3 regions of the Listeria sp. MAN/IMW/UF555 genome follow, and region 3 is predicted to be linked to each of the others. Evidence: riboswitches for the same ligand, from Rfam matches in the RefSeq annotation. Region 3 holds a riboswitch; each other region holds the start of a gene.

Region 1 (6,051 bases), on a different contig from region 3:
TGATTTAGGCGGGAAAGTCGTTACAGAAGGCGTAGAAGACATCGAACAAGTGAAGGCGTTACGCGAAATGAAAGTGGATTATTTCCAAGGCTATTATTTTAGCCGCCCACTACCAATGAAAGAAATTAAAGAAAAATATTCGATTGTCTGAGATGCCTAAATGAAAAAATTGGTTGGTGTGAGAATGGTAATTTACCAAATTCACACCAACCAATTTTATTTTATTTGATTAAATTGTTTGAAGCATCTTTTACAACAACGTCATGCGCGCCACCTTCTACGATAGAAGTAGAAGAAACGAGCGTGATTTTTGCTTTTTGTTGTAATTCAGGGATATTTAGCGCGCCGCAGTTACACATAGTAGAGCGGACTTTGCTAAGGCTGATGGCAACATTGTCTTTCAAGGATCCAGCGTAAGGAACATAAGAATCTACGCCTTCTTCAAAAGATAATTTCTTATCGCCGCCAAGGTCATAACGTTGCCAGTTGCGCGCGCGGTTAGCTCCTTCGCCCCAATATTCTTTCATATATGTGCCATTTAAATTCACTTTGTTAGTAGGACTTTCATCAAAACGAGAGAAATAACGACCAAGCATGATAAAGTCAGCGCCCATTGCTAGAGCTAGCGTCATATGGTAATCATAAACAATGCCGCCATCGGAACAAATCGGAATATATACACCTGTTTCTTCAAAATATTCATCACGTGCTTTAGCAACATCAATTAGGGCGGTTGCTTGTCCGCGGCCGATACCTTTTTGTTCACGTGTGATACAGATGGAGCCACCACCAACGCCAACTTTAACGAAATCTGCGCCAGCTTCTGCAAGATAACGGAAGCCATCTCGGTCAACAACATTCCCTGCGCCGACTTTGACTGTATCGCCGTATTTACCGCGAACGTAGTCAAGTGTGCGTTTTTGCCATTCAGAATAACCTTCAGAAGAATCGATACAAAGAATATCTGCGCCAGCTTCTACTAGAGCGGGAACACGTTCTTCATAGTCGCGTGTGTTAATTCCAGCTCCAACTACATAACGTTTGGAGGAATCAAGTAATTCTAATTTGTTTTCTTTATTTGAGTCGTAGTCTTTGCGGAACACCATGTGAACCAAGTGTTCGTTATCGTCTACAAGTGGTAAAGCATTTAATTTGTGGTCCCAAATAATGTTGTTAGCTTCTTTTAAAGTGGTCGATTTTTTAGCAGTAACTAGTTTTTCAAAAGGCGTCATGAAATCTGCTACTTTTTCATCAGGACTCATACGCGTCACTCGGTAGTCGCGACTTGTCACGATTCCAAGTAATTTACCGTGCGCTGTGCCGTCTTCTGTAACTGCAACTGTAGAATGACCAGTTTTTTCTTTTAAATCAAGAATGTCTTGGAGGGTTTTATCTGGGCTGATATTAGAATCGCTAATGACGAATCCAGCTTTATGATTTTTCACGCGAGAAACCATTGCAGCCTCACTTTCGATTGATTGGGAGCCGAAAATGAAGGATACGCCGCCTTCTTTAGCGAGAGCAATTCCCATGTTATCATCAGAAACAGCTTGCATAATTGCGGAAACAAGCGGAATGTTCATTGTGATAGCAGATTCTTCCCCTTTTTTAAATTTTACAATCGGTGTTTTTAAGCTAACGTTTGTTGGTACACATTCAGCCGATGAGTAGCCTGGAACTAGTAAAAACTCACTAAATGTGCGGGACGGTTCTTCAAAATAAAATGCCATTATTTCCACTCCTTCTTCTATTGTTAAATGTACTTATAAAATATCTTTATTATTTCAATAACTGGCTTGAAAGTCAATGACTGGGATGCTTTTTCGGGACGTTTTCTTTTAGTAGATGAGTGGAATATACTAAACGTAAGGAAATTTTGGCGAAGGAGGTAATCAGATGGAAGAAGAAACACTATTAGAACAAGGCTACCGCAAGTATCGCGGGGCAGATGTAGATATTTATTTTAATACGAATATTTGCGCACATTCCGGTAATTGTGTAAAAGGTAACGCAGAACTTTTTAATTTGGATAGAAAACCATGGATTATGCCAGATAACGTACCAAAAGAAGAGGCAAAACGGGTGATTCATACTTGCCCAAGTGGAGCGCTTCAATATATAGAGAAATAGGAGGATAACAAATGGAATATAAAAACGGTGAAAACAGAATTTATGCAGTAAATGAGGAAGGTGTAGAGGTCGGTGAAGTGACTTTCGTTCCAACTGGAGAAGACATGTTTATTATTGACCATACTGGTGTGGATGATGCTGCTCGTGGTCAGGGGATAGCGCAAGAACTTGTAAAACGCGCTGTCGAGAAAGCAAAAACGGAAGGAAAGAAAATTATTCCGCTTTGCCCGTTTGCAAAAGCTGAGTTTTCTAAGAAGCCAGAATATCAGGAAGTTCAAGCCGATAAATAATTAAGCGTAGACTGGGAACAAACCCAGTCTATTTTTTTATAAAATTATTTTTAAAAATCCAGTTTTCTCTTCTTGACATCTGGTTCTTTTCAGTGTATCTTTAATTCACAGTAAACTTATAGGAATAATAGTATTACAATTTCTTATCCAGAGTGGTGGAGGGAATCGGCCCAGTGAAACCCGGCAGCGGAGCGCAAGTTCTATGCTAATTCCGATCAGAAGTAATATTCTGGCAGATAAGTAGTAGCTTTTAATGAGGCGCTTCGATTCTGACCAAAAAACAGAGGAAGCGTTATTTTTAGCGCTTAAAGAGGGGAGTTTTTGTTAGATGAAGAAATTTTTATTAGTAGCGGTTATCTCGGTTTTTGCCTTGGTGTTAACAGCTTGCGGAGGCTCTGGCGCTAGTTCAGACAAAGCAAACGGTTCAGGCAAAGCGAAAGACGGCGGCTCTCTAATTATCGGCGTTACTGGGGATCCAGAAGTTATCAATCCGAACTACGCTTCTGACCGTGTAACATTAACGATTCAACAAGCTGTATACGCACCGCTATTTTGGGAAGTTGACGGGAAACCGGCACTTGCAAAAAGCTTAGATATTTCAGACGACAACTTAACTTACACTGTGAAACTAAAAGATGGTTTAACTTGGCATGACGGCAAACCTTTGACTGCAGATGACGTAGTATTTACTGTAAATTCTATTTTAGATACAAAACAAAACAGCCCGAACCGTGGGAACTTTGTTTTTGATGATAAACCTGTAAAAGTAGAAGCAGTGGATGACACAACAGTGAAATTCACATTACCAACTGTTGCTCCAGCCTTTGAAAATACAATTAAAACGTTCTTCCCAATTCCAAAACACATTTTTGAAGGGGTAGAAAACATCGAGAAAAGTGATAAAAACAAAAATCCAATCGGCTCAGGTCCGTACAAATTTGTTGAATACAAAACAGGCGAATATGTTTCCCTAGAACGATTCAACGACTATTTTGACGGCAAACCAAAATTGGATAAAGTTACTTTCCGAATCACAAAAGACCAAAACGCAGCTAATTTAGCACTGCAAAATGGCGAAATCAACCTAAAATCCATTCAACCTTCTGATAGAAAAAAAGTAGAAAAAGCGAGCGCGGTAAACATTATCACTTACCCGGAAAACCGCTTAAGCTATGCAACGTTCAACGAAAACCAACCAGCTCTTAAATCAAAAGAACTTCGCCAAGCCCTTTCTTATGCGCTTGACCGTGAAGAAATCATTGATGCAGCTTACGGTTCAGATGAATACGCAAAACCAGCTTCTTCGTTCCTAACAGAAAACACGAAATACTTCACAGATAAAGTAGAAACATACGACCAAGACATTGCTAAAGCGAAAGAATTAGTAAAAGATAGCGGTTTTGATACAAGCCAAAAACTAACTGTTTACTATTTAAACAACAGTAAATCACAAGAAAGTATCGCGCTTTACTTACAACAACAATACAAAGAAATCGGCGTGACACTTGACTTGAAACCAACAGATCCAAATGCACTAAGCAACATCACACTTGACCGCAAAAACGCAGACTACTCTATCGCACTAAATGGTTATATCATGGGGAACGATCCTGATGCATATAAATCTCTATACCTAAGCGATGCGCCATACAACTATTCAAACTACCACAACAAAGACCTAGATGCGCTTTGGGAAAAAGGTGCTGTAACTGCGGACGATAAAGAACGTCAAGAAATCTATGAAAAAATCCAAAACACCATTGCTGACGACGCTGTAATTTATCCGATTTCTTATGATAATGCAGTGCTAGCTCTTGATAGCCGTTACGGTGGTCAAAAAGCTGCAACACCACAACCAGTAACAATGTTCCGTGATCTTTCTAAACTATATTTAACGGAATAATAATTAAAAATCATTCGTAAAAAATCTGGCCTGCCATGCTTGTTTTTGGCAGGTTCAGGTTTTTACTTGTCATTTTTAGTGTTTTAGATAGGAGATAAATTATGCTAAAAACAATCATAAAACGCGTATTGCAAATTATTCCGATGCTGTTTATTATCTCGATTATTTCGTTTGCACTTATAAAATTAGCGCCCGGGGATCCCGTGAATTCGTTTGTTACGCCTGATATGAATCCTGATGATGTCGAGCGGATTAGACAGAGCTTAGGGCTGGATCAACCGATTTATGTACAGTATTTTATTTGGCTTGGAAATTTGCTCCAAGGTAATCTTGGTTATTCGATTGTAAACAGCCAACCAGTTTTACAACAAATTTTAGAGAGAATTCCGGCGACACTTGGTTTGGTTGGGACTTCACTTGTTCTGACGCTATTATTATCGATTCCGCTTGGTTTAGTTGCGGCGAATTACGAAAATACTTGGATTGATAAAGTGTTAAATGGAATTTCATATATTGGGATTTCGATTCCGATTTTTTGGTTTGGGATGATTTTAATAGATGTGTTCTCGATTCAATTAGGGTGGCTTCCAAGTCTAGGGATGCGAACGATTGGGGTCGATTCCTTTTGGGATATGGCGGAGCATGCGATTTTGCCAGTTATAACGCTGACTTTCCAAGGGTGCGCGGCATATTATCGTTACGTCCGCTCGAATACGATTAACCAATTAAAAGAAGAATATGTTTTATTCGGTTATGCGAAAGGGTTATCCAAAGTACAAATTATGGGGCATCATGTCTTGAAAAATTCCTTGTTGCCAGTCATAACACTACTTGGGATGTCACTTCCGCAAGTCATTACAGGCGCTTTTATTACCGAAAGTATTTTTTCATGGCCGGGAATGGGGTCGCTTGGGATTAATGCGATTTTCCAACTAGATTATCCAGTTATTATGGCGATTACACTTTTTTCAGCGCTATTATTAATTATTGGGAACTTGTTGGCCGATTTAGCTTATATGATTGTCGATCCACGGATTAGGGAAATGGGGTGAGGAATTCATGATGCGATTAGATTTTTCGAAAAAAACAATGCAAGATTTCGAGCGGGATGCGGAGGTTGTTCATGCTACCAGAGAGCGGAGTTTTTGGCGTTTTATGCTGGCTGACCGCCGCGCTGTTTTTGCGACGAGTGTGCTGATTCTTATTACAGTCGCTTGTATTTTCGCGTTCCTTTCGCCTTATGACCCTAATGCTCTTTCCGTTCAGGACAAACTGATGCCGCCAAATTCGTCGCACTGGTTTGGGACGGATGACCATGGTCGGGATTACTTGACGCGTGTCTTGTACGGCGGCCGGGTTTCACTACTTGTTGGCGTGTTTGCGATGATGATTGCTGTTGTCGTTGGAACGCTTGCGGGGACAGTTAGTGGCTACTTTGGTGGCTTCATTGACAATATGGTGATGCGTTTTCTAGATATTTTCATGTCAATTCCGTCATTTTTCCTACTAATGATTTTAAATGCGTACTTAAAACCGGGAATTTCGAATATTATTATCATTATCGGATTGCTTTCTTGGATGGAAGTGGCGCGGATTGTTCGAGCAGAGACGTTAACATTAAAAGAACGTGAATTCATTTTGTACTCCAAGTCTTCGGGTGGCGGATTTTTCCACATTATGTTCAAGCATATTATTCCAAACGCGATGCCATCCATCGTCGTTGCAGCT
Region 2 (6,051 bases), 1.0 Mb from region 3:
GTCAAATAAATCAATCGCCTTTGTTAAATATAGATAACTATTCGCGTCAAACCGCTCGACAAAAGTATCCCCTTGATATTGTAAATACGATTCAATTTGAAAATGCTCTTTTGAGAAAGCGGCCGGAGAAGACTCGGCGACAGTGAAACGTTCAAACCGCTTGGAGAAAAGTTCGCTCGTCCGGTAAGTCATCATTCCAACCATTCTTGCAGTAGCAAGGCCGCCCTCAGGTTGACCAATATAGTTGCCGCCATTAAAGTCGGGATCATTCAGAATCGCCATCCGCATAATTAAGTTATAGCCAATCGCATCAGGTCCGGCAGCAAGCGGGGAGGCGATGTTGATAATGCTATCTGTTATATCGGCATAATCAATCGCCCATTCAGTGGCTTGCATTCCACCCATCGATCCACCAATCACCGAAACAATCCTCGTAACCCCAAGTTGCTCCAAAAGTTCACGCTGCACTTTAATAATATCTTTAATTGAAAATCCGGGAAATTGTAACCGGAAAGGCTCGCCTGTTTTTGGATTAATCGAGGAGGGGCCAGTCGTTCCACTACAACCACCAAATACATTCGTACAAACAAGGAAATATTTGTCTGTATCAATCGTTTTCCCCGGACCAATATAATCATCCCACCAACCAGGGGCGTCATCTTCAAAATGTTTCGCCGCATGTGCCGTCCCAGTGAGCGCATGTTCTAACAAAATACAATTATCGCGTGAGGCAGAAAGTGTCCCATACGTTTCATAGCCAACTAAAACCGGACTTAATGTTTCCCCGTTTTCAAGTAGAAGAGGACTTTTTTGAAATAGTTCTTTTTGCTGTAAGGTCACTTCTCTTCACTTCCTCCTAAATTTGCTCTAGTGCTTTCGTTAAATCTTGAATAATATCATCCGCATTTTCGATTCCGATAGAAAGACGGATGGATTCTGGTTTAACGCCAGCTGTTAATTGTTGTTCTTCGCTTAGTTGTTGATGAGTCGTTGATGCTGGGTGGATTATAAGCGACTTGGCATCACCCACATTTGCTAGATGTGAGAATAACTCCACAGATTCGATAACCTTTTTCCCAGCCGCGTAACCACCCTTAACGCCAAAAGTGAAAATGGAACCAGGTCCTTTTGGTAAATATTTTTGGGCTAAATCGTGGTATTTGTTGTCTTTTAAGCCAGGATAATTAACCCAAGCAACTTTTGGATGGTCATTTAAGAAATTCGCTACTTGTTTCGCATTTTTCACGTGTTGCTCAAGTCGTAAAGATAATGTTTCTAGCCCTAAAATGAGCAAGAAGGCGTTGAACGGGGAAAGTGCGGCACCAGTGTCACGAAGGAGCGAGACACGGAGCTTGGTAATATAGGCCGCTGCACCAACGTCATTTGTATAAGACAGCCCGTTATAACTATCATCAGGTACAACGAGTTTTGGAAACTTCCCATTTGCCCAGTTAAATTTACCAGAGTCAATAACAGCGCCACCAATCGCAACCCCGTGACCACCGATAAATTTCGTTGCCGAGTAAACGACAATATCTGCGCCAAAATCAAATGGGCGATTTAAATAAGCGGTCGCAAAAGTATTATCAACAATTAGCGGGACATCAGATGCGTGCGCTATCTCAGCTACTTTTTCAATATCAATAATATTAATATCAGGATTCCCAATCGTTTCAATGAATACGGCTTTCGTATTTTCTTTAATTGCTTTTTCAAAATTTTCAGGTTCGTTAGGGTCGACAAAAGTAACATCAATGCCAAACGTTTTAAATGTATGCGAGAAAAGAGTGTGTGTGCCACCATAAAGTGTTGCCGCTGCGACGATATGATCTCCGGAACCAGCAATATTTAAAATCGAGTAAGTAATAGCGGCCATGCCTGAAGCCGTTGCAACAGCGCCAATGCCACCTTCAAGTAAAGTTAACCGTTCTTCTAAAACAGCTGTAGTAGGATTCATAATTCGTGTATAAATATTTCCGGTTTCCTGTAAACCAAATAAGGCTGCGGCATGTTCTGGGCTATCAAATGTATACGATGTTGTTTGATAAATTGGCACAGCTCTAGAATGCGTATCTCCGTCCGGTGTATGTCCGCCGTGTACTTGAATTGTTTCGAATTTATACTCATTACTCATAAAATCCACTCCTCTTTAATATGTATTTATCAGTAATTTCCATCAAAAAACCTCCCTAGCAGTATATAAGCCGCCAGAGAGGATAGAGTTTCCTAAACTTGGATTTCCGACTTATCTTTCAGAATATACTGCTGGAATTAGCACCGTGAAAATAAATTCCGGTTGCTAAGGCTTCAAAGGGCCAGTCCCTCCACCTTTCGTGATAAGAAAATACTATTAAATTAAGTTATATATTACGCTGGATGAAACAAATTGTCAACTAAGTATTTAAAAAGTCCAAAAATAGCACTTGTGTGTGGAATTTTTGTGACAAAGCTGTTTTTTAGACTAATATTTCATTTTAAAAAGGTTTTAAAATCCATTTTTTAGGCTATTATAGTTAAGACTAATTATATTTCATTAAAAGTGGGGTTAGATTAGCACAAATAAAGGGGAGTTGAAATAAAAATGAAGACATTTACACGTATTCTTGTTTTATTAGCAGGGATTGCGATGATTGTACTTGGAATTTGGTTCTTATTCCATCCGGCTATTTCATTATTAACATCAGCTTTTATGCTTAGTTTCTTATTACTGATTTCTGGTATTTTCCACACATTCTCTTACTTTTCAGACAGAAAATCACAAAATGTTTCTGGTTGGGTACTAGCTGACGGGATTTTATCCATCTTACTAGGTTTCTTGTTATTATTTAATGAATTTGCTGGACCAGAAATAATTGTATTACTTTTTAGCATGTGGGTATTATTCGCTGGTATCATGCGTACTGTTGGTGCATTTACAGCCAAGCAAAACAATATACAAGGTTGGGGTTGGATTTTAACCATTGGTCTTATTGGTATCGTTGTAGGATTTATCGCTCTGTTTAATCCAATTGTTTCTGTGATTGGAGCAATAATTGTTGTAGCAACATTCTTCATCGTTCAAGGTATCGGCGCAATCGCGACATTCTTCTTTATTGGTAAAAATAGTTAATAAAAAAGAAGCTATCTAACTAAGATAGCTTCTTTTCATTATGCATATTTTTACGAAATACTATTAGAAAAAAAGTATTCATTTTACACTCATATGTAAGGTTCGTGATTTTCTTTTAGTTTTTGCTTATGAATCTCGAAATTATTAACACGCCAAGGTTTTGGCGAAAGCGCAATAATTCCATCTTCTTCTAGCTTTCGCAGGTTAGTTGCAACGTAAGCTCGAGCTAAATTTAGATAATTTCCCAAGATTTTTTGGGTGAAATAATAGGGAATCAAACAAGAACCATCCGACTCGATTCTTCCAAATCTCTCCCCACAAGCAATTAATCCCGCTAAAACTTTCTCGCTAGAAGGTAAATTAACGTAACCTTCCCGTTCTAACATAGGTGTAACCATACTTTGCATAAGTGCATTCATTTGCCAAAATACATCTGGTGAGCTTAAGAGTTTATTCAAAACATATTTACGTTCAAATTGATAAACACTAACTTCACTAATAGACGTATAGTTTGCAGGTGATTTGGCTCCTCCAAGTAATGTAAGCGGACCGATAGAATCTTGTTTACCTAAGAAGCTAATAATACTATCTTCTTTACACGTATTTTTACTCATCGAAACGACCCCGTCTTCAATAATATAAAAGTAAGTTGTTTCCGCGCCTTCTGTTAAGATTTTTTGGTTGCGTCTAAAACGAATTCTCTTATATGGAAGAACCGCTTCATTTGAATCTTTTAACAAGTCGAGTAAATCTACGTTGTAAAAATTATTTTCCTCATTCAGTAATGACATATACCGAGTCCCCTTTTCTCAGTGTTAATCATTATCATTATATAGGAGATGAGTCGAAATGTGTATTAATGGGACTTATGATGCTCTAAGTAATTTTGCTTTAATTAGACGATCACGAATGAGAATACCTAATAAAGCAGCGAACACCGCTTTAATAATACCAGGAATAATAAATGGTACCATCCCAGTCAAAAATGCAGTCGGCCAGTCAAGACCTGTGCTAACTTTAAGCCATAAAACACCGAAAATTAACGTAACGATGGCTCCTAGAATATTAGCAACGATTGCATAAGGAACAGTGAATTTTGTTTTTTCGAGCAACCAACCTGTAAGTAGTGCATTAAAAATAAATCCGACAATAAATCCGCCAGTTGGCCCAAAAAGAATCCCAATTCCTGCTGTCATCCCTTGAAAAACCGGAATACCAACTGCTCCAAGCACGATATAAACTAAAACAGATATGGTACCGTGACGAGCTCCAAGAATTGTTGCTGCTAAACCAATTGCAAATGTTTGCCCAGTAAGTGGAATAGGGCCAAGTGGAATAGCAACTTGTGCGAGTAAAGCAATGATGACTGCGAATAAAGCATCTACGACTAAAAATTTCAATTTCTGATCACGCATAAACGTATCTCTCCTTAATGTAAACTTAATACTAAATTAGGTTAACATTTATTAAATAAAAAAACAATACTATTTTTTCTAATCAGTACCTTGCAATGAACACTAGTGTATGATAAACTATAGTGGTAGTGAACAATATATAGTAGTGGTTACTTATTACTAGTGGTAATTTAGCAGAATGGAGGAGTTAGCATGGAGGTTAACCCGCAATTCAAAAAAGGTGTGTTAGAACTATGCTGTTTGTTTTTAATTCAAAAGAAAGATTGTTATGGTTATGAATTAGCAAATCAAGTTTCTAAATATATTGAGGTTGCAGAGGGAGCTATTTATCCGGTACTTAGAAGATTAGTTAAAGAAGAGTATTGCTCCACTTATTTAGTAGAATCAAATGAAGGTCCATCAAGAAAATATTATCAGCTGACGGTAAAAGGAGAAATTTACTTGAATGAGCTTATCTCTGAATGGAACAATTTTACAGATAGTGTTGCTAAGCTTTTAACAGAGGGGGAAGCAGTAAATGAATAAACAAGATTTTCTAAACGAATTAAACCAGCGCCTAGAATTGCTGGATCCAAAAGAGCGGAGAGAACTATTATCAGACTATCAAGAGCATTTTAGAAATGGTGTGGAAGCTGGGAAAAGCGAAGAACAAATCGTCTTTGATCTTGGAAAACCGGAAGAAATTGCGGCAGATATTTTAAGTGAAAGAGATATTCGCGAAGAACAGGTAGAAGCAGATTATTATTATGTACCTCGAAAAAATCAAAATGAAAATAGATCTGTGAGTAAACAAGTTTTAATTGGAATAGGTTTATTTTTCCTAGACATCTGTCTTATTATTCCGATTATGGTTTCGCTATGGTCACTCGTTATTTCACTTTGGGCAACAGTTGGTGGGTTCTTACTTTCACCGGTAATACTTGGCGTAGAACTATTATTTGGCGCTGATTTTGAATTTTATCAAATGTTTATTTCCATTGGGCTTGTAGGACTGGGTCTTATGCTGCTGTTTGTAGCAAATGCACTTACTAAGTTTACAAGTAAAGCTACTATGGCTATTATCCAGTGGCACAAATATGCGGTCAAAGGAGGCGGAAAAAATGCGTAAACATCATTTAAGTAAGAAATTATTTTTCGCCGGTTTGGTGCTATTTATTATCGGAGCTATCGGCGTGGCAGTCACAATGAAATCAGGCACTATGATTGAAAAAGGCGAACCACTAACAAAACAGTGGGACTTATCAGCTGAAAATATTAATACAATTGCCTTTTCTTCCGAGCGAGATGTACTAATTGAATGGAAAGAAAGTACAACAGGCAAGAATTATATTGAACTCAAAGGAAATTACTCTGCAAATGACAAAAAAGCCATTCAAAAATTAGAACCAGTCTCTGAAGACGGAACCTCATTTAATATAACAGTTCCTGAAGAGGATGATTGGTATAACAACTTTGGCAAAATCTACGCTTACGGGCAACAAAAAGTAACTGTCTTTTTAACAAAAGATACGAAATTAGCTGATTTAA
Region 3 (6,051 bases):
CGTAAGTATTAAAAAAACGGATAATAATGCTGTTAAAGCAAGAAGATAACTTTTTTTCAATCCATTCACTCCTCTAAATCGAAATTGTTCTTGTTTAAATAATATACTAATCGTAGCAATTACGATTTATAGTCCGAATTTGATAATACCTTATTATTTCAGAAAAAGCAAGAAAAAATGAACCGGTATAAACCGATTCATGCTATTATTAATGGTGATGATGCGCTTTACAAGTATGGCTAGAATCATCATTTTTATCTTTTTTAGGTGGTACGAAATCAAGTCCGCCTTTATGAAAAGGGTGGCATTTGGAAATACGTCTAATTGCTAGATAACTTCCTTTTAGGGCGCCATGTGTTTCTATCGCTTCAATTCCGTAAGCAGAACAAGTCGGATAAAAACGACACGTAGCCGGAGTGAAACGAGAGATATATTTTTGATAAAGTCGGATTCCTCCGATAAGCATTTTTTTCATTAATATTCATCCTCTAAAATTCATCTTACTAACAGCTTACCATATTTTTGAAAAAAGAAAAGGAAGTGAGTTTTTGTTTATTTATAAAGATACTTTAGGCAATAAAGTAACCATTTATTTTGAAGAACAGGGGGAAAATCCAGATGACGTACTCATTATTCCTAAAATTGACGATGGTTGGCTTTTTACGGAACATAAAATTCGCGGTCTCGAATTTCCTGGTGGTAAAGGAGAGCACGGTGAAACGAGTCTTATGGCAGCCCGCCGCGAACTAATGGAAGAGACTGGTGCAGTAGCTGAAGGATTTCATTTTGTTGCGGATTATTTAGTTGAATCTAAGGAACGAACTTTTACAAAACGGGTTTATACAGCAAAGATTGTTTCAATAACAAGGCAACAAAACTACTTAGAAACAAAAGGTCCAGTTGTTGTGAAAGGAACTCTTAGTAAGTTTATTTTGCAACCGGCATTTAGTTTTTTTATGCGTGACGCTGGAATGGTACAAATTGTTAAGCAGGCTGAGCGGATTTTAAACGATAAAAACTAGTCAAACCAGGGTAATCTCTGCTATGATAAAAGAAACTGGAGGTGAGAAAATTGGGTATGCCACTTGAGGTAAACACAATGATCGTAACAAAGGGAAATGAAAAAAGAATTTCAGATAATTTCTTTGAACTGGAAAAAGTAGGTTACCGGATTTATCCAATTGATGTTCCAATTGCTGTTCGTAAAACAAAAGAAGGCGAAACACTTGGAGAAGCAATTCCGCGCAAACTTGTATGGGAAAATAATAAAACCATCATTAAATATGAATTAATCGCTTTAAATTCAAGTAACTAATTTTGGAGGGGATTTTTTGAAACGCAAAGTTGGTATAATTGGTGCTGGTCATGTTGGAAGCGACGTGGCTTTTTCTCTTGTTACGCAAGGGATTTGTGATGAAATCGTTATAATTGATAAAATAGAAGCAAAAGCAGAGAGTGAAGCGCTTGAGTTACGCGATATGGCATCGATGACTCGTTCCTATACAACCATTACAGCGAATAACTGGGAAGCTCTTTCAGATGCAGATATTATTGTGATGGCTGTTGGTCCGGAAACATTACTACGAGAAGATCGTATGGAAGAACTCGTTGAAACAAGTCGTTCGGTAACGGAGATTGTGCCGAAAATTTTAGCGACAGGTTTTAAAGGGATTTTTGTGAATATTACTAATCCGTGTGATGTTATTACCATGCTCATTCAAAAAATATCTGGTTTTGATCGTTCCCGTGTATTTGGAACAGGGACATCGCTTGATACTGCTAGAATGAGAAGAGTAGTTGGAGAAGCTTTACATATTAATCCTAAAAGCATCGAGGGGTACGTTCTTGGCGAGCACGGTGAATCACAATTCGTTGCGTGGTCAACTGTGAAAATCGGTGGCGTCAATATCACTGATTATAAAACGAAGACACCGCTTGATTTACCTGCTTTAAAAGATGCAGTACGCGGTGGTGGCTGGAATATTTTAACGGGGAAAGGTTGGACGAGTTTTGGAATTGCTACTGCTACAGCGGGAATTGTTGATGCTCTCTTAACAGATGCAAAACAAGTATTTCCGTTAGCTGTTTTTTCAGAACAAACAAATACATATATCGGCCAACCAGCGCTTATTGGAGCAAATGGGGTTTTAGATACGATAAAACCACCACTAACTAAAGAAGAACAAACTAATTTTGAACATTCAGCGGAAGTTATCCGTAAAGCTTTCGACTTGCTTTAGATTTAAAATTATCCATAAAAAAACTAGCTACATTAAAGATTATCATCTTTTAACGTAGCTAGTTTTTTAAGCTGTTTTGACTTTTTTCTTTTGTTTAGGTTTTTTTGATTTTTTTGAAATAAAGCGAACTAGGCTAATAATAAGTGATACGACATATTCACCAAATGAACCAATAAAAATAGCAATAGCGATTTCTGTTTGTGACATCCCACCACCGTAGAAACTGATGAAAAATACCACACCACTTGCAATTAATCCCATTGTTGCTAAGAAATATTTAAACCAATACCAACGAAAAACAAAATCAAATAAACATACAACGGCTAAAAACCCAAGAAAAATAATCAAGGATAACGTAATTAAACTCATAGATACAATCTCCTTTAGATAAGTAAAACATCTTTTTTATCCATCTATCATACCACAGGATGGAAATAATGATAAGCGAAAAATAATGGAAGGCATTTTTTTACTGTTTTTTGAAAATGGAAATCAAGACAAAACCGAATTTTTATTGCATATAGCCTCAGTTTATGGTATTCTATCTTAGAATTAAAATTTATCTCTTATCCAGAGCGGTAGAGGGACTGACCCTTTGAAGCCCAGCAACCTACACATATAAGTGAAAGGTGCTAATCTGTTGCAGGAGTAATATCTCCTGAACGATGAGAGCAAAGGTATAATTATAGCCTTTCTCTATTCGTGCGCGTTTCGTGCAAAATAGAGAGAGGCTTTTTATATGAGACGTATTTGGAGAGAACTAAAGGAGGAAAATAAAATTGGCTAAAAACCGTCATCTATTTACATCGGAATCGGTTTCTGATGGACATCCAGATAAAATTGCAGATCAAATATCTGATGCAATTTTAGATGCAATTATTTCAAAAGATCCAGACGCACGTGTCGCTTGTGAGACTACTGTGACAACTGGTTTAGTTTTAGTAGCAGGTGAGATTACTACTTCTGTATATGTAGATATTCCTAAAATCGTTCGTGATACTATTAAAGAAATCGGCTATACTCGAGCAAAATATGGTTTTGATGCAGAGACATGTGCTGTTTTAACGGCTATTGACGAACAATCACCAGATATTGCGCAAGGTGTGGATGAGGCACTAGAATCAAGAAGTGGCAGCGAAATTGATGCTGCTATTGAAGCAATTGGGGCAGGAGATCAAGGTTTGATGTTTGGCTTTGCTACAGATGAAACAGAAGAGTTAATGCCACTACCAATCTTTTTGGCACATGGCTTAGCACGCAAGTTAACAGAATTACGCAAAACGAATAAATTAGATTATTTACGACCAGATGCGAAAACACAAGTAACTGTAGAATATGATGAATTTAATCAACCTGTTCGCATTGATACAATTGTTGTTTCAACGCAACATCATCCTGACATCACACAAGAACAAATCGCGAAAGATTTACACACACATCTATTCCCAGAAGTAATTGATGCTTCTTTCTTAGATGAAAATACGAAATACTTTATTAATCCAACTGGCCGCTTTGTTATTGGTGGACCACTTGGCGATGCTGGACTTACTGGCCGTAAAATTATCGTGGATACATACGGTGGTTATGCGCGTCACGGCGGGGGAGCATTTTCTGGTAAAGATCCAACCAAAGTAGACCGTTCGGGTGCTTATGCTGCAAGATATGTCGCTAAAAATATCGTTGCTGCTGGACTTGCTAAAAAAGTAGAAGTACAAGTTGCATATGCCATCGGAGTTGCGCGTCCAGTTTCCATTTCGATTGACACATATGGAACAAGTGACTATTCAGAACAAGAACTAATTGATGGCGTTAATGAGCTATTTGACTTACGCCCAGCTGGGATAATCCATATGCTTGATTTACGTCGCCCAATTTATCGTCAAACAGCTGCATTTGGTCATTTTGGCCGTAGCGACCTTGATTTACCTTGGGAAAGAACGGATAAAGCAGAAGCCTTAAAAAAATTAATCGTAAAATAAGCTTAACCGAACATTTCTTGTGAGGAATGTTCGGTTTTTTTCTTTCCTAAACAGTGCAAAGAAAGCCTAGTTATGATATGATAGACGTTGTGAAAAAAAGATAAAATGATTATCTATATAGAGGAGAAATGTTACCATGTGTGGATTTGTAGGATGCGTACATGACCGCATTACAGAAATTACTGGCGCTGATAAAGAAACCTTTAGACAAATGAACAGTATGATTACGCACCGTGGGCCAGATGATGAAGGATACTTCACAGATGATCACGTGCAGTTTGGTTTCCGCCGTTTAAGTATTATTGATGTAGAAAACGGTCATCAACCGTTAACGTATGAAAATGAACGTTACTGGATTATTTTTAATGGAGAAGTTTATAACTATGTGGAACTCCGCGAGCAATTAGTTGCTGAAGGAATGACATTTGAAACCGAAAGTGATACAGAAGTAATTATCGCTACATATGCGAAATACAAAGAAAAAACAGCAGAACGTCTTCGTGGGATGTTTGGTTTCGTTATTTGGGATAAACAAGAAGAACTTGTTTACGGCGCACGCGACCCATTCGGCATTAAACCATTTTTCTATGCAGAAGAAGACGGTAAGCTATTTATGGGTTCTGAAAAGAAATCCATTTTACATGCTTTAAAAGAAAAAGAACTAGATGAAGTTTCATTACAAAACTATATGACTTATCAATTCGTTCCAGAACCAGATTCCTTAACTAAAAATGTAAAACGCTTAGAACCAGGGCATCAGTTCACGAAAAAAATCGGTCAACCAATGGAGATTACTACTTATTGGAAAGCATCTTTTGCACCAGTAACTAAATCAGAAGACGCATGGATTAAAGAAGTGCGTGACGTGATGTATGATTCTGTTAAAATGCATATGCGCTCCGATGTACCAGTTGGTTCATTCCTATCTGGTGGTATTGATTCATCGATTATTGCTGCAATTGCCAAAGAATATCATCCTGCAATTAAAACATTCTCTGTTGGTTTTGAACGCGATGGTTTCAGTGAAATCGATGTAGCAAAAGAAACAGCAGATAAGCTTGGTGTAGAAAATATTAGTTATGTTATCTCACCGGAAGAATATATGAAAGAATTACCAAAAATTGTTTGGCATATGGATGACCCACTTGCTGATCCGGCTGCTATTCCGCTTTATTTCTTATCAAGAGAAGCGCGTAAACAAGTAACAGTAGCATTATCAGGTGAGGGCGCAGATGAACTTTTTGGCGGTTATAACATTTATAACGAACCAAATTCCCTTGCGATGTTTAACAAAATGCCAGGCGTATTTAAATCAATGTTAAATAGCGTGGCGCGTATTATGCCAGAAGGAATGCGTGGTAAAAGTTTCTTAGAACGTGGAACAACGCCGATGGAAGAACGTTACATCGGAAACGCCAAAATGTTCACAGAAAAAGAAAAACAAATTTTACTTCCGAAATACCAATCTGGTCATGATTATACGAACATTACGGATCCATTTTATGCAGAAACTAAGAATTATCATCCTGTAGAAAGAATGCAGTATATTGATATTCATACGTGGCTACGTGGAGATATTCTCCTAAAAGCTGACCGGATGACGATGGCTAATTCACTGGAAGTTCGTGTACCTTTCCTTGATAAAGAAGTGTACAATGTAGCAAGAAATATTCCAGATACAATGAAAACAACCAATGGAACAACCAAATATATCTTACGTAAAGCGGCAGCCACTTTTGTACCAGAACACGTACTTAATCGCCGTAAACTAGGATTCCCAGTACCAATTCGTCACTGGCTAAAAGACGAAATGAACGCTTGGGTTAAAAATA

What was found. Region 3 has a riboswitch for S-adenosylmethionine ahead of metK (methionine adenosyltransferase). Riboswitches for the same ligand answer to the same signal wherever they lie in the genome.
Region 1: linked by a shared signal. The riboswitch ahead of AC4PG8_RS10260 (ABC transporter substrate-binding protein) and the one ahead of metK (methionine adenosyltransferase) in region 3 are both predicted to bind S-adenosylmethionine.
Region 2: linked by a shared signal. The riboswitch ahead of AC4PG8_RS05270 (O-acetylhomoserine aminocarboxypropyltransferase/cysteine synthase family protein) and the one ahead of metK (methionine adenosyltransferase) in region 3 are both predicted to bind S-adenosylmethionine.

Annotation. Positions count from the first base shown of each region.
Region 1 is NZ_JBZWZS010000003.1:84,709-90,759, reverse strand. Features, by position in the region: gene AC4PG8_RS10280 (EAL domain-containing protein) at 1-151, shown strand, start outside; gene AC4PG8_RS10275 (IMP dehydrogenase) at 222-1,730, opposite strand; gene AC4PG8_RS10270 ((4Fe-4S)-binding protein) at 1,897-2,130, shown strand; gene AC4PG8_RS10265 (GNAT family N-acetyltransferase) at 2,142-2,420, shown strand; SAM riboswitch class I at 2,561-2,663, shown strand; gene AC4PG8_RS10260 (ABC transporter substrate-binding protein) at 2,749-4,323, shown strand; gene AC4PG8_RS10255 (ABC transporter permease) at 4,425-5,375, shown strand; gene AC4PG8_RS10250 (ABC transporter permease) at 5,386-6,051, shown strand, end outside.
Region 2 is NZ_JBZWZS010000001.1:1,036,823-1,042,873, reverse strand. Features, by position in the region: gene metX (homoserine O-acetyltransferase MetX) at 1-840, opposite strand, end outside; gene AC4PG8_RS05270 (O-acetylhomoserine aminocarboxypropyltransferase/cysteine synthase family protein) at 857-2,134, opposite strand; SAM riboswitch class I at 2,243-2,343, opposite strand; gene AC4PG8_RS05265 (HdeD family acid-resistance protein) at 2,582-3,109, shown strand; gene AC4PG8_RS05260 (Crp/Fnr family transcriptional regulator) at 3,199-3,900, opposite strand; gene AC4PG8_RS05255 (biotin transporter BioY) at 3,976-4,524, opposite strand; gene AC4PG8_RS05250 (PadR family transcriptional regulator) at 4,717-5,049, shown strand; gene AC4PG8_RS05245 (DUF1700 domain-containing protein) at 5,042-5,632, shown strand; gene AC4PG8_RS05240 (DUF4097 family beta strand repeat-containing protein) at 5,625-6,051, shown strand, end outside.
Region 3 is NZ_JBZWZS010000001.1:16,948-22,998, forward strand. Features, by position in the region: gene AC4PG8_RS00095 (metal ABC transporter substrate-binding protein) at 1-60, opposite strand, end outside; gene yidD (membrane protein insertion efficiency factor YidD) at 209-475, opposite strand; gene ytkD (RNA deprotection pyrophosphohydrolase) at 549-1,022, shown strand; gene AC4PG8_RS00110 (DUF2584 domain-containing protein) at 1,073-1,315, shown strand; gene AC4PG8_RS00115 (L-lactate dehydrogenase) at 1,332-2,240, shown strand; gene AC4PG8_RS00120 (hypothetical protein) at 2,307-2,609, opposite strand; SAM riboswitch class I at 2,804-2,912, shown strand; gene metK (methionine adenosyltransferase) at 3,020-4,219, shown strand; gene asnB (asparagine synthase (glutamine-hydrolyzing)) at 4,356-6,051, shown strand, end outside.